DNA from 2 places in the Microbacterium sp. CnD16-F genome. Region 1 is predicted to be linked to the other one. Evidence: predicted binding sites of a transcription regulator. Region 1 holds the regulator's gene; the other holds the start of a gene.
What was found. The regulator HspR, encoded in region 1, represses chaperone genes until heat shock. The targets are predictions, from matches to a motif close to AAGTTGAGTCNNNNNGACTCAACTT.

Region 1 (7,187 bases):
CGGGTCGTCGTCGGCGAGGGCCGCGATGTCCGCCGGCAGGAAGGTGTCGGAGACGAGGTAGAGCGACACGAAGACGAAGGTCAGGATGACCGAGTTGAACGGCTGGGTCGCCCAGTCCCACATCGCCCACGACACGACGCTCTTGCGCGCGACGGGGTGCTCCTCGAGGTCCTGGAACATCACGGGCAGGGCGCCGCTGTCGGCGGTGGCGGGGATCTGGGGCGTCCCGCCGCTGGAACGCGTCATGAGGCGCACACTACCCCGACCGCGGTACTTCCCGGTGACGTCCGCTGGTCTGCAAACTTGATATGAGTCGGCTCAAGTTGGTTTGACGCTCGGGGCAGGACGGAGTAGCCTTGAGTCATCGCGGCTCAGGTTGTGGCCAGGACCGCGGAAAGACTTCAGATCTACGCAAACGCCACACGAAGGAGAATCACATGGCACGTGCAGTGGGAATCGACCTCGGAACGACCAACTCGGTCGTCGCCGTCCTCGAAGGTGGCGAGCCGAAGGTCATCGCCAACGCCGAGGGTCTTCGGACGACCCCGTCGGTCGTCGCGTTCACGAAGGACGGCGAGGTGCTCGTCGGCGAGACCGCCAAGCGCCAGGCCGTCACGAACGTCGACCGCACCCTCACCTCCGTCAAGCGCCACATGGGCACCGACTGGAAGACCCAGGCGATCGACGGCAAGAACTACACGCCGCAGGAGATCTCGGCACGCATCCTGCAGAAGCTCAAGCGCGACTCCGAGCAGTACCTCGGTGACACGGTGACGGATGCCGTCATCACCGTCCCCGCCTACTTCAACGACGCCGAGCGTCAGGCCACGAAGGAGGCCGGTGAGATCGCGGGCCTCAACGTGCTCCGCATCATCAACGAGCCGACCGCCGCCGCGCTCGCCTACGGTCTCGACAAGGGCAAGGAGGACGAGCTCATCCTCGTCTTCGACCTCGGTGGTGGAACCTTCGACGTCTCCCTCCTCGAGGTGGGCAAGGACGACGACTTCTCGACCATCCAGGTGCGGGCCACCGCCGGTGACAACCGCCTCGGTGGTGACGACTGGGACCAGCGCATCGTCGACTACCTGATCAAGCAGTTCAAGGACACCAGCGGCGTCGACGTCTCGAGCGACAAGATCGCCCTGCAGCGTCTCAAGGAGGCCGCGGAGCAGGCGAAGAAGGAGCTCTCCAGCTCGCAGTCGACCTCGATCAACCTGCCCTACCTCTCGCTGACCGACTCGGGCCCCGTGTCGCTGTCCGAGACCCTGAGCCGCGCGAAGTTCGAGGACCTCACGAAGGACCTGCTCGACCGCACCAAGAAGCCGTTCGAGGACGTCATCCGCGAGGCCGGCATCAAGGTCGCCGACATCGACCACGTCGTGCTCGTCGGTGGGTCGACGCGTATGCCCGCCGTGAGCGAGCTCGTGAAGAAGGAAGCCGGCAAGGAGCCCAACAAGGGCGTCAACCCGGACGAGGTCGTCGCCGTCGGCGCCGCCCTGCAGGCCGGTGTCCTCAAGGGTGAGCGCAAGGACGTGCTGCTCATCGACGTCACCCCGCTGAGCCTCGGCATCGAGACCAAGGGCGGCATCATGACCAAGCTCATCGAGCGCAACACGGCCATCCCGACCAAGCGCAGCGAGACCTTCACGACCGCCGACGACAACCAGCCGTCGGTCGCCATCCAGGTCTTCCAGGGCGAGCGCGACTTCACCCGCGACAACAAGCCGCTCGGCACGTTCGAGCTCACCGGCATCGCGCCGGCACCCCGCGGCATCCCGCAGATCGAGGTCACCTTCGACATCGACGCGAACGGCATCGTGCACGTGTCCGCCAAGGACAAGGGCACGGGCAAGGAGCAGTCGATGACGATCACCGGCGGCTCGTCGCTGCCGAAGGAGGACATCGAGCGCATGGTGCGCGAGGCCGAGGAGCACGCGGCCGAGGACAAGAAGCGCCGTGAGGCCGCCGAGGTCCGCAACCAGGCCGAGACCCTCTCGTACTCGATCGAGAAGCTCCTGAACGAGAACGCCGACAAGCTGCCCGAGGACGTCAAGACCGAGGTCCAGGCCGACGTCGACGCCCTCAAGACGGCGCTCGCGGGCGACAACGACGACACCGTCAAGGACGCCTACGACAAGCTGAACTCGTCGCAGACGAAGATCGGCGAGGCGATCTACGCCGCCAGCCAGGCCGAGGCCGCACAGGCCCCGACCGACGCGCCGGCCGGTGAGCAGGCGGCATCCGATGAGGATGTCGTCGACGCCGAGGTCGTCGACGACGAGGACGAGAAGAAGTAAGCATGGCGGACAAGGACTTCGAGGGGCCCGACGACGGGGACGAGGTCGTGGACTCCGGGGCTGCCGACCAGGCGGCCCCGGAGGGCGCCGCCGACGGTCCCGACACGCAGCCCGAAGAGCTGACGGTCGACGACATCCTCGGTGCCGCCCAGTCCGACGAGGCCGCGGTGGCCGATGCACCCGCCGAGGAGCACGACCTCGTCCTCGACCTCAAGCGCGTCCAGGCCGAATACGCCAACTACCGACGCCGCACCGAGGAGCAGCGCGAGGTGGAGATCGCGCGCGCCAAGGGTTCGGTCGCGAAGGGGATGCTGCCGGTCCTCGACGACCTCGACCGTGCCGAAAAGCACGGCGACCTCGAGGAGGGCACACCCCTCGCCGCGATCGCCGACAAGATCCGCACGGTCGTCGCCCGCCTGGGCGTCGAGCGCTACGGCGAAGCCGGTGAGGCCTTCGACCCGCAGCAGCACGAGGCGATCTTCCAGGCGCCGACTCCCGGCACCACCGAGGCGACGATCCTCGAAGTGGTCGAGGTGGGCTACCGCCTGGGCGACCTCGAGCTGCGTCCCGCCAAGGTCGTCGTCGCCGTCCCGGCCGAGTAAGGGAGGGAGGGGCAATGGCCAGTCAGGACTGGTTCGACAAGGACTTCTACAAGGTCCTCGGTGTGTCGAAGGACGTCTCGGATGCCGAGTTGAAGAAGACGTACCGCAAGCTGGCGCGCACCTACCACCCCGACTCGAACGCGGGGGATGCCGCGGCCGAGGCGAAGTTCAAGGAGATCAGCGAGGCGTACTCGGTGCTCAGCGACAAGGAGCAGCGCGCCGAGTACGACCAGCTGCGCGCCATGGGCTCAGGAGCGCGCTTCCAGCCCGGCGCGAGCGGCGGCGGATTCGAGGACGTGTTCAGCAGGTTCTCGACCGGAGGAGGCAGCCAGCAGGCCGACTTCGACGACCTGTTCGCGATGTTCGGGCAGCAGGGCGGGGGCCGCTTCGGCTCGGGCCGCTTCGGGCAGCCGAGCGGCGGGTTCCGTGGCTTCGGCGGTCCGCAGCGCGGTGCCGACGTCACCGCCCGCACGACCCTCGACTTCACCACGGCCGTGAAGGGCGACACGATCACCCTGCAGGGCGAGGACGGCAGGCCGATCAAGGTCAAGATCCCCGCGGGGGTCTCGGACGGCCAGAAGATCAAGCTGCGCGGGCGCGGCCGGCCCTCCCCGGACGGCGGTGAGGCGGGCGACATCGTGCTGACGGTGGGCGTGCGCCCGCATCCCGTCTTCACGCGTGAAGGGCTGAATCTCCGCATCCACGTCCCCGTCACGTTCACCGAAGCGGCCCTCGGCGCCACGATCGAGGTGCCCACGCTCGGCGGCGACGTCGTCAAGCTGCGCGTGGCCCCCGGCACCCCGTCGGGGCGCGTGCTGCGCGTCAAGGGGCGGGGCGTGCAGACCGCGAAGGGCACCGGCGACCTGCTCGCCGAGGTGCAGGTCGCGGTCCCGACGCACCTGGACGGACCGGCGCGCGAGGCGCTGGAACGCTTCCACGAGCTGGAACCCAAGGAGAACCCCCGCGCCGATCTGATGGCCAAGGCGCGCGAGTGAGGTGAGAGGCATGGCGAACGAGCAGGTCGACGAAGAGGCCCCGATCCTGGCGATCGCGGTCGCGGCCGAGCTCGCCGGCATGCACCCGCAGACCCTCCGTCAGTACGACCGGCTGGGCCTTGTGGTACCGGCGCGCACCCGTGGCGGGTCGCGCCGGTACTCCCTGCGGCACGTGGCGCAGCTGCGCGAGGTGGCCCAGATGTCGGCCGACGGCGTGAGCCTGCCGGCGATCTCGCGCATCATCGAGCTCGAGAACGAGGTGCGGATGCTGCGCCGCGAGGTCTCGGGACTGCAGGCGCGCCTGCGCGACGAGGTCGCCGCCCGCCGCGGTGCCCGCGTGTTCGCCGCCGGCGCGACCGGCTCGGTCGTCACGCTCCGTCAGGGAACGCGCGTGCGCCGCGCGACCGACGTCGTGCTGTGGCGCCCGCATCCGTCCCCCTCCGACGACTGACGCTTCCGGCGGTCGCCGAGGGGTCGCAGATGGTCGCCCGACGGCGTCTGAAGCGACCATCTGCGACGTCTCGAGGCTTCTCCAGGGGTCCGACGGGCGGGCGGATGTCCACAAGGGGTCGACGGGCGGGTGGGTGACGGTGATCGCGGCGGGATCGTTGGCGGATGTCGAGTGTCCTTCCCCCGGGTCTCCCCGACCGCTTCCTCGTCGCGCACGCTCTCGACGCCGGCGTCACGCGCCGTCGGTTGCGGCATCCGTCCCTTGCGGCGCCGTTCTACGGTGTCCGTTCCCCTGAAGAGGCTCACGACGTCAGGGCGCTCGCCCTCGGCTATCTGCCCAAGCTGCGGGCCGGGGAGCATTTCTCGCACGCGACGGCGCTCGTCCTCGCGGGAGGGTGGGCTCCCGATCGACTCCGGTCCACCCTCGATGTGACCGCGATCCCACCGATCGTTCGGGCTCGCGGGGCGGGAGTGCGCGGGCACCGTTCCCAGGCGGCCCGCCTCCGGCTGGTGGACGGGATGCCGGTGGTCGAGCCGGCGGTCGCGTGGTGCCAGGCGGCATCCCTTCTCAGCGACCGTGAGCTCGTCGTCGCGGCGGATGCGCTGCTCCGTCGCCACCACCCTGTGCTCACTGTCGATGCGCTGGAGGCCGCGGTCGCCGAGCGGGACGGGTCGCGCGGCGTGCGGCGATTGCGACGTGCGCTCGAGCTCACGGAGCCGCAAACCGATTCCGTCGCGGAGACGTTCCTTCGGCTGGACGCGCGGGAGGCCGGGCTTCCGCCGTTCGAGGTGAATGCCGAGATCCGGGATGCGCACGGTCGGTTCCTCGCCTACGGCGATCTGGTCCACGCGCCGACGAAGGTGCTGCTCGAATACGACGGGCAGCAGCATCGCCTCGACGACCGTCAGTTCGCGCGCGACGTGGATCGGTTGGACGACCTCGCCGCGGCGGGGTGGCGGGTCATCCGGGTGAACCGTTCGCATCGCGGCGCCGCCCGCCGGTGGGCACTCGAGCGCACCCGCGCCGCCCTCCTCGAGCGGGGATGGCGCCCCGAGGCGTCGCAGATGGTCGCTGCGCGCCGGTGAAAGTGACCATCTGCGACGTCTCGGCGACGGAGGCGGGATGCCGGGGGTCAGGCGGGGTCGATGCGGAGGGTGCCGGGGCCCTCGCCGACGGTCAGGTCGTCGACCAGTCGCAGCGAGCGGGCCAGCTCATCGACCGCAGGGAGGACGACGCCGAAGCGCTCGCGGTCGGCGATGACGGCGGTCAGGGTCACCAGGTGGGTGCCGGTGTCCCACGTGTACGACGCGAAGGGGGTCTGACGCGGGTTCGGCGGCAGCGGCATCTCGAGCTTCTCGCCGACACCCAGGGGCGAGCCGGTGAACGTGACGGTGTCGTCGTACTCGATCGGCATGCTCGCCCGCATCGTGCGCAGCTGGGGCGTGAGCTCCTGCACCTGGGCCATCGCGACGAGCAGCTCGGGATCGTCCCTCCACACCCACGCGAGCAGCCGCCCGTCGGCGCGGCGCATGAGGGCGGGGATCGCCTGGCTCATCGCCCACGCCGCCACCTTGCTACCGGGCTGCTCGCGGCCGAACGCGGCGTTCGCCTGGGCGAGCAGCATCCCGATCGCCTTCTTGCGGGCGCGTCGTCCACGGAACCCGAAGGATCCCGTGATCGGGACCCATCGCGCGGGGTCCGCCTGGGCAGAGATTCGCGTCATGCCGACAAGCGTAGGTTGCTACCATCCGCCTATGCTGCGCGTCCCCCACGCTCGCAGCGCCGTCGCAGTGATCGTTGCGATCGCGCTCGCCCTCACCCTTCCCGCCTCGCCCGCGTTCGCCGCCTCCGTCCCTCCCAGGGCCGGCCTCGTGAACTACGTCGGCGCCTCGACGACCTCGCTGACGGTCGACTGGGCCGACATCCCGGGAGCGACGAGCTACTACGTCTACGCCGGCACGAGCCACGCGCAGGTCACGCGGCCCGAGCACCCCGTCAACCAGAAGACCACGACCTCCAAGGCGACGGTCACGGGGTTGAAGCCCGGGGTCGCCTACTTCATCCAGGTGCGCGGGGTGTCGTCGGCCGGCATGGGTCCGCGCTCGTCGCCGGTCGCGCACGAGACGATCACGGCGCAGGCGACCCTGCCGGCGTCGTGGCCGAGCTATCACGCGGTGAGCTGGAACGTCTGCTCCAACGTCTGCTCGGGCATCGCCTCGCGCAAGACCGTCATCGACAAGCGCATCGCCGAGCTCGCCCCCGACATCGTCGCCCTGCAGGAGGCGTCGAAGTACACCGCCGCCCCCTCGGGCTACCGGTTCGCCTACAACGGGCAGAACGACATCCTCATCCGCACCGGCCGGTTCGCCCCCGTCGCCGCGAAGTCCGGGGGCGCGACCTCCGGCGCGACGCTCTTCCCCTCGACCTACGCGTCGGCCGGCAAGGGGATGTCGTGGGCCGCCGTGCGGCACAGTTCCGGCGCCTATCTGCTCGTCGCCAACACGCACCTCGTGGTCGGCACCTCCGCATCCGTCGTCCGTCAGCGCGAGTACGAGGCCGGCAAGCTCGCCGACGCGATCTCGGCGACCCTGACCAGGCTGAACAAGACGCATCGGTCGCTCACCGACTGGACGAAGGCGCCGGTGATCGTCCTGGGCGACTTCAACACGCACAAGTCCCGCACCGGCGACAAGACCATGGCGGTGCTCGAGCAGCGCGGCTGGCATGACGCGTACGACCAGGCGCGAGCGCTCAGCCTGCAGCACTACAACACCGCGAACCCGACCATGTCGCTCACCCCGTTCGTCAGCGTCACGTGGGGCGACCACGTCGACAAGGTGCT
Region 2 (7,187 bases), on a different contig from region 1:
GACACCGACGTGCGTGTGCCCAAGGAGATGGGCGGTGCCGGTGGCGCCCCGAACCCCGAGGTCTTCTTCGCCGCCGGCTACGCGGCGTGCTTCCACAGCGCCCTGCAGTCCGTCGCGCGCCAGCAGAAGGTGACGCTCGAGGACACCAGCGTCGGTTCGCGCGTCAGCATCGGCTCGAACGGCCAGGGCGGATTCGGCCTCGCCGTCGAGCTCGAGGTCGTCATCCCCAACCTCCCGCACGACCAGGCGCAGGCGCTCGCGGATGCCGCGCACCAGGTCTGCCCCTACTCCAACGCCACCCGGGGCAACATCGAGGTCACCGTCACGGTCGTCGAGGACTGACCTCCGCCGGTCTCAGAGGGCCGGACTCAGAGGGCCGGACTCAGGCGACAGGGCTCACGCGCAGCCAGCGGAATCCGCAGGCGGGCAGCGTGAGCCCTTCGTCGATTCCGACGTCGACACTCTCGACGAGATCGTGGGCGGTCGGCGCGAAGCCCGACAGCGTCACGGCCGGCACGTGCACCGGTTCGGCGGCGACGTTCGCCAGCACCAGTACGACGGTCCCGTCGCCGGGTCGCTGGTAACCCACGACCGACGGCGCCGGTACGTCGAAACCGATGAGGCGCGCCCCGTCGAACTCCGGCGTCGTGTGACGCACCGCGAGCAGCTTCGTGATGTCGCGCCGGAGCCGGCCGGCCGAGGTGGCGGCATCCGTCATCTGGGCGTAGCGGTCCCGCGGCTTCTGGCCCCGGTGCGTCCACCGGGCGTCGTCGCGTCGCTCCGGATCGTCGCGGAACGTCGGGTCGTTGAGCTGGCCCACCTCGTCGCCGAGCCACAGCATCGGCAGCCCCGGCAGGCTCAGCAGGAGCGCGTGGGCCAGCACCACCCGCGCCTCGCCGAGCGGGTCGCCGGCCTCGACGCCGGCGAGCGAGGCCGTGGTCCCCGCGACGCCGCCGTCGATCGCGATCCCCCGGCCGAAGGCGGAGCCGTCGGTGTAGCGCGCGGTGAGCTCGGCGGCATCCGTCTGCCATACGACCGCGTCGGCGTCGCGGACGGCGACGACGTCGCTGCGTCCGTCACGTCGCTCGAGCGCGTGCTGCAGGGGAGCGGCGTCCCCGGTGGCGAACGCCTGCCACAGCGGCGCGGACCCGGGGGATGCCGGCAGCACCTCGACCCCGGGCGCACCGATCGCGAGCACCGGGGCGATGACCGCCGCCGTCTCGCGGTCGGGGACGAGGAAGACCTCGACGCCGCGGCCGGACAGGAACAGCAGATCGTCGACGAACACGCGCAGATCCGAGGCGGCGGGGACGTCGACGGCCAGGGCGATCCCCGACAGGCGCAGTTCGGCCGCCAGGTCGGAGAGCCGGTCGATCGAGCCGAGTCCGGGGTCGCCGCGGCGCAGGTCGACGGCGCCGTCCTCGCGCCGGGCGAACGGTGACTGCACGTGCAGCACGCTCACGCCGAGTTCGCGCAGCGCCGGGATCTCGTCGCGGAGCCCGGCGACGTTGCCGGCGTAGCGATCCGCGAAGCACGCCGCGCCGAGGGCGTAGCGCGAGCGGGACATCGGCGCGTGCGCCGCGCGCTGCTCGCCGTGCACCTTGAGTTCGAGCGAGCGACCGTTCGCCGCCACCACCGCTGCGGTCACGAGGTCGGCCAGCAGCGACGACGAGGAGTCCGCCCGCTCGGCGAGGGCGGCGTGCAGCGCGGGAAGGTGCCGACGGATGCGGTCCGCCGCGGCCTCGTCGACGCGGGTGCGCTCCGCAACGGTCGACAGCGTGGCCGCGAGTTCGTCCTCGACGGCCCCCATGGTGCTCATGCGGTGGACCTCCCGCTCCCAGCGTAGAGGGCGGGCGTTCCCGCCTCAGCCGGCGCGGCCCACCGTGCTGTCGAGGAACGCGTGGATCGTCGCGTGCAGCGCCGCGGTGGCCGCCGCGTCGATGGTGCCCGCGTGACCGCCTTCGACGGGCTCGAGGTAGTGCACCTCGGCATCCGTCTCGTCCGCCAACCGCGCCGCCATCTTGCGCGCCTGCACCGGCCCGACCCGGTCGTCGCTGGCCGCCGCGTAGATGAGGGATGCCGGGTACCGCCGCCCGGGCTCGATGAGGTGGTACGGCGAGAAGGTCTTCACGAACTCCCAGTCGGCGGGGTCGTCGGGATCGCCGTACTCGGCGATCCAGCTCGCGCCGGCGGACAGGCGCGTGTACCGGCGCATGTCGAGGAGCGGGACGCCGCAGACGATCGCGCCGAAGTCGTCGGGGTTCTGGGTCAGCATGTTGCCGACGAGCAGGCCGCCGTTGCTGCGCCCGTGGCAGGCGATGCGGTCGGGGGTCGAGACCCCGCGCGCCACGAGGTCGCGGGAGACAGCGGCGAAGTCCTCGTACGCGCGGTGGCGGTTCTCGCGGAGCGCCGCGAGGTGCCATTCCGGGCCGAACTCGCCGCCGCCCCGGATGTTCGCGACGACGTACACCCGACCCTGTTCGAGCCAGGCCGGGCCCACGATCGTCGGGTACTCCGGCGTCAGCGCGTGCTCGAAGCCGCCGTAGCCGTTCATCAGCACGGGCAGCGCCCCGTGACGCTCGCGGGGGCCGACCTCGAAGTACGGCACCCGGGTGCCGTCGGCCGACGTCGCCCAGTGCTGCTCGGCGACGAGACCCGTCGCGTCGAAGGTCGCGCGGCTGCGGTCGACGACCCGCGGCTCCGCGCCCGGGTCGAGGACGAGCAGGGTGGGCGGTGTGAGGAAGCCGCGCGCGACGACCCAGAGCTGGTCGTCCTCGTCGTCGTCCGCCGTGGCGACGTTCGCGCTGAAGAGGTCGTCGTCGCCGAGCCCGAGGTCGAGCTCGACACCGGTCAGCGTCGCCGGGTCGAGCGACACCAGCCGGCTCTGCACGCGGTCGAGGATCGTCAGCACGAGGCGGGTCTTCGTCCACGTCCAGGACTCGAGCACCGCGGTGTCGGTCGGCGCGAACGCGACGCGCAGGTCCGACCCGTCCCCGCTCGTCACGGTCTCGAGGGGGCCGAGCAGGAGGGTGCCCGACGGATGCGTCGTGTCGCCGATGCGCCACGGCGTCGTCGTCCGGACGGCGACCAGGTCGCCGTGCACGTCGGCGTGCGCGTCCTGCGGCACGGCGATCAGGTGCGGTTCGGTGCCGTCCCACACCCATGCCTCGGAGTGGAAGAAGTCGTGCGCGATGACGACGATCGGCGTCGCCGCGCCGCCGGTGTGATCGACGTGCGCGAACACGCCGACGTCCGACGGGACACCCGTGAGGATCGGCGGCGCGTCCTCGAGCGATTCGCCGCGGCGCCAGGCACGGGCGGTGATCGGATAGCCCGAGTCCGTGACGCCGCCGCCGTGCAGGGCCGTGGCGACGAGCAGCGTGTCGCGGTCGACCCACGCGATCACGGACTTCTCCGCGTCGAGGGCGAAGGGGGAGTCCTCGACGAAGCGGCGGGTCTCCAGATCGAACTCGCGCACCACGGCGGCGTCTCCGCCGTCGGGGCTCAGGCGCACGAGCGCGCGGCTGCTGCCGGCCGGCCCGTGCGTCGCGCCGGCGAAGGCCCAGGTCCTCCCCTCCTCGCGGCCCAGTGCGTCGACGTCGAGCAGGACCTCCCAGTCCGGGGTGCCCGCCGTGAAGGCGGCGAGGGACGTCCGGCGCCAGAGGCCGCGCGGGTTGTCGGCATCCCGTCACAGGTCGTACATGAGGTCGCCGTGACGACTCGGGACGACGAGGCGGTCGGGGTCCTGCAGGATGCCGGTGAGCCGGGTCTCGAGCGCGTCGCGGGCAGCGCCCGCATAGGCGCCTTCGGTCTCGGCGGTGCGCTCCGCGGCCCACGCGCGAGCGGCGGATCCGTCGATCTCCTCCAGCCAGAGGAACGGGTCGGCGGGCTCGGGGGCGATCTCGTGGGCGCTCATGCGGTCAGCCTACGGGGCACCTCCGCCGCGTCGTTCGCCGTGCGAGAACCATTGGCACTCTCCATGCGCGAGTGCTAATCTGGAGGTACTTGAGCCGCAGGGGCTCAACTTTCAGACCACTTGGACAAAGGAGAGAATCATGGCGACCTACGACCCGTTCCGTGAAATCGACCGCCTGGCGTCGACGCTCTTCGACACGCGCCGCGGCCCGCGACGGATGCCGATGGACCTGTACCGCGACGGCGACCACTACGTGCTGAACGCCGACCTCCCCGGCATCGACCCGGGCTCGGTCGACATCGACGTCGACGGCCAGCTGCTGACCATCCGCGCCGAGCGCACGCTGTCGTCGGGCGAGGGGGTCAAGTGGATCACGCGCGAGCGTGAGACCGCGAGCTTCCTCCGCCAGCTGAACCTCGGCCAGGGCATCGACACCGACGCGATCACCGCGACCTACAACAACGGTGTGCTGACCGTCACCATCCCGGTGAGCGAGAAGGCCAAGCCGCGCAAGGTCGAGGTCGTCGCCGACGGTTCGTCCCCGACCATCACCACCCGCGAGAGCGAGCCGCAGCCGATCGACCAGTGACCGGCGCACCGCTCCGGCGGTGAGACGACGATCGCCCCGCACCCCGTCTCGGGTGCGGGGCGATTTTTGTGTCGTCAGACGCCGCGCAGGCGAGCGGTGAGCCGCTCGAGTTCGGCGAGTTCGTCGTCGGTGAGCACCGACATCCGCTCGGCGATGGTGCGGCCGTGCGTCGTCGCGAGCCGGCGGAACATCGCCGCGCCCTGCTCCGTGGCGCGCAGCACGGCGCCGCGGCCGTCGTTGGGGTCGGGGCACTTCGCGACGAGCCCGCGCGCCACCATCCGGTCGACCAGGCGCGACACGCTCGGCTGGCTGATGAGCATGTTCGCCGTCACGTCGCGCAGCCGCGCGGTGTGACCCTCGCAGCGCGTGACGGTCAGGAGCACGTCGTATTCGGCGCTCGAGAGGTCGTCGTCCTCAAAGTCCCGCGAGATCTCCGCCAGGACCTCGTGCTGCGCGCGGAAGAGGCTCTCCCAGGCAGCGATGGCGAGGCGACGGTCGGTCATGGCGTCAACTGTAGCGTCGCTCATAGGGTTGACCGCGTGCAGCCCTGGTCCCGTCGTCTCGCCCGTGCCGGAGCCGTCGTCGCCGTCGCGCTCGGCGTTCTCGTGGGCGCTCCCTCGACGGCGAACGCCGACGTTGAGGACTTCTCCTTCGACGGTCTGACCGTCGACTACACGCTGACCCGCGCCGAGGATGGCACGAGTCGGATGCTGGTGGTCGAGGAGTTCGTGGCGCGGTTCCCCGAGACCGACCAGAACCGCGGCATCCGACGGGTGATCCCCGACGAGTACGACGGTCAGCCGCTGCGGCCGAACCTCGAATCGGCGGTGGACGCGGAGGGCGACCCGTGGGACGAGGGCCGTCACCGGGTGGCCGTCGTCGACGAGTCGGGTGAGCTGGTCGGCTGGGCCTCTGTCACTGTGGCCGAGGAAGAGGTCGTCGCCGTCGGCGACGAGCTCGCGTCGGCCGGCGGTCAGTCGGGTCCGGTGTGGATCGCAGGCGGTACCAGTGCGGCGTTGCTCGCGCTCGGCGCCGTGCTGGTGATGCGACGCCGTCGGAGCGCGACCGTCTGACGCGTCACGCAGTAAGGGCCGGCTGGAGAGGCATCCAGCCGGCCCTTGTCCCTTTGCACCAAGAGTGTCCTGCAATCACATGTCGGTAGCTGCCACAGCAAAACATCTACCGTGCAACGAATGTATAACGACGAGATAACGGTGGCAAGGGTTTCTTGTTATCAATTTGTGATGGACGGGCAAGGGGTGCGCTGGAGCTCCCTCGACCCCGGCTCTTGCGCGCAGCGCTCGTCCGCCTGCTGGCGGACCGGCCCCTCGCGGCGGTGTCGGTCGCGGAGCTCTGCCGTGAAGCGGGCGTGCACCGCACCACGTTCTACAAGCACGCCGCGGGGGTCGACGAGTTCGCCGTCACGATGCTGACCGAAGAGATCGACGCGATCGCCGCGATCGGTGTGGACATCGCCACCGAAGCGGATGCGGCCCACGTCTACCACGCCGTGACCCGCCGCCTGCTCGAGTGGCTCGCCGGGAGCCGCGACCTCTACCGCGCCCTGCTCGAGTCCTCGGCCCGCGGCGCGCTGCATGCCGCGCTGAGCGACAGTCTGCGCCGACGCGCCCACATCGCCCTGGAGGAACTCGCCGAGGCGGGTGTCCGCGACGCACCGCGGTCCCCGCGCGACCGCGACGAGGCCGCGGCCTTCATCGCCGGGGGCCTGGTCGGCGTGATGGACGTCTGGATCCGCGAGGACGACACGGATGCCGCAGCCGCCGAGGCCCGCATTTTCCGGTTGATGCCGGAGTGGTGGCCGGGCGTGCACTGAGGCCATCGCGACCCGGACGCCGTTGAGGGCTCGCACCCGGAGCGGGTGCGAGCCCTCGTGCGTTGCGGCCGGGGCTAGGCCCGGTAGACCTGCACGACCGACGGGCGCGGCGCGTTCGGCACATCGCCCCGTCGCGTCGACCCGTAGTCGGGGAACAGCGACGTGGGAGCCGCGACCGTCCCGTTCTCGCCGGGATGTTGCACCGCGACGAAGACGAGCTTCTCGCGGGCGTGGATGACGGGTCCGCACGTCTCGGCCTCGCGGGGGACCGCGAGGAACTGCTGCACGTGACCGCGCTCCCGACCCTCGAGCGGCACGCGGAACAGTCCGTCGTTGAACCCGATCGTGCTGGGGGCGCCGTCGGTCGAGATCCAGAGCGTGCCGTCCTCGTCGAAGGCGAGGTTGTCGGGGCACGAGATCGGCGACACCTTGTCCTTCGGGTAGCCCGCGAAGTAGGTGCTCGGGTCGGACGGGTTGCCGCACTGCAGCAGGATGCTCCAGCCGAAGCTCGTCCCGGCCTGGCCGCGGCGCTCGGTCAGCTCGATCACGTGACCGTACCGGTTGCCGGTGCGGGGGTTCGCCTCATCCACCATCGAGGTCTTGCCGCGGTCTGTGTTGTTCGTCAGTGCGACGTAGACCTTGCCGGTGCGCGGGCTCGGCTGCACGTCCTCGGGGCGGTCCATCTTGGTCGCCCCCACCTTGTCGGCGGCCAGCCGCGTGAAGACCAGCACCTCCTCGATCGTCATGCCCGGCACGACGCTCCTGCCGTTGCGGGTGAGGGCGACCCACTCGCCGGTGCCGTCGAAGGCGCCGTCCGCGGGCAGCGTGCCCGAGCCGTCGATCTGCGC

Region 2: NH287_RS09565 (Hsp20/alpha crystallin family protein) is a predicted target of HspR. The motif match lies at 4,003-4,027, and genes of this name have one in related genera.

What each region holds. Positions count from the first base shown of each region.
Region 1 covers NZ_JAMXSA010000042.1:11,035-18,221, reverse strand. The annotation lists gene NH287_RS11260 (MFS transporter) at 1-246, opposite strand, end outside; gene dnaK (molecular chaperone DnaK) at 438-2,297, shown strand; gene NH287_RS11250 (nucleotide exchange factor GrpE) at 2,300-2,899, shown strand; gene NH287_RS11245 (DnaJ C-terminal domain-containing protein) at 2,914-3,894, shown strand; gene NH287_RS11240 (heat shock protein transcriptional repressor HspR) at 3,905-4,345, shown strand; gene NH287_RS11235 (hypothetical protein) at 4,510-5,430, shown strand; gene NH287_RS11230 (hypothetical protein) at 5,478-6,068, opposite strand; gene NH287_RS11225 (endonuclease/exonuclease/phosphatase family protein) at 6,100-7,187, shown strand, end outside.
Region 2 covers NZ_JAMXSA010000031.1:2,095-9,281, forward strand. The annotation lists gene NH287_RS09545 (organic hydroperoxide resistance protein) at 1-342, shown strand, start outside; gene NH287_RS09550 (DUF3459 domain-containing protein) at 383-1,819, opposite strand; gene NH287_RS15260 (prolyl oligopeptidase family serine peptidase) at 1,865-2,554, opposite strand; partial or broken gene NH287_RS15265 (S9 family peptidase) at 2,717-3,652, opposite strand; gene NH287_RS09560 (hypothetical protein) at 3,689-3,916, opposite strand; gene NH287_RS09565 (Hsp20/alpha crystallin family protein) at 4,056-4,505, shown strand; gene NH287_RS09570 (MarR family winged helix-turn-helix transcriptional regulator) at 4,580-5,008, opposite strand; gene NH287_RS09575 (LPXTG cell wall anchor domain-containing protein) at 5,045-5,578, shown strand; gene NH287_RS09580 (TetR/AcrR family transcriptional regulator) at 5,794-6,339, shown strand; gene NH287_RS09585 (PhoX family phosphatase) at 6,414-7,187, opposite strand, start outside.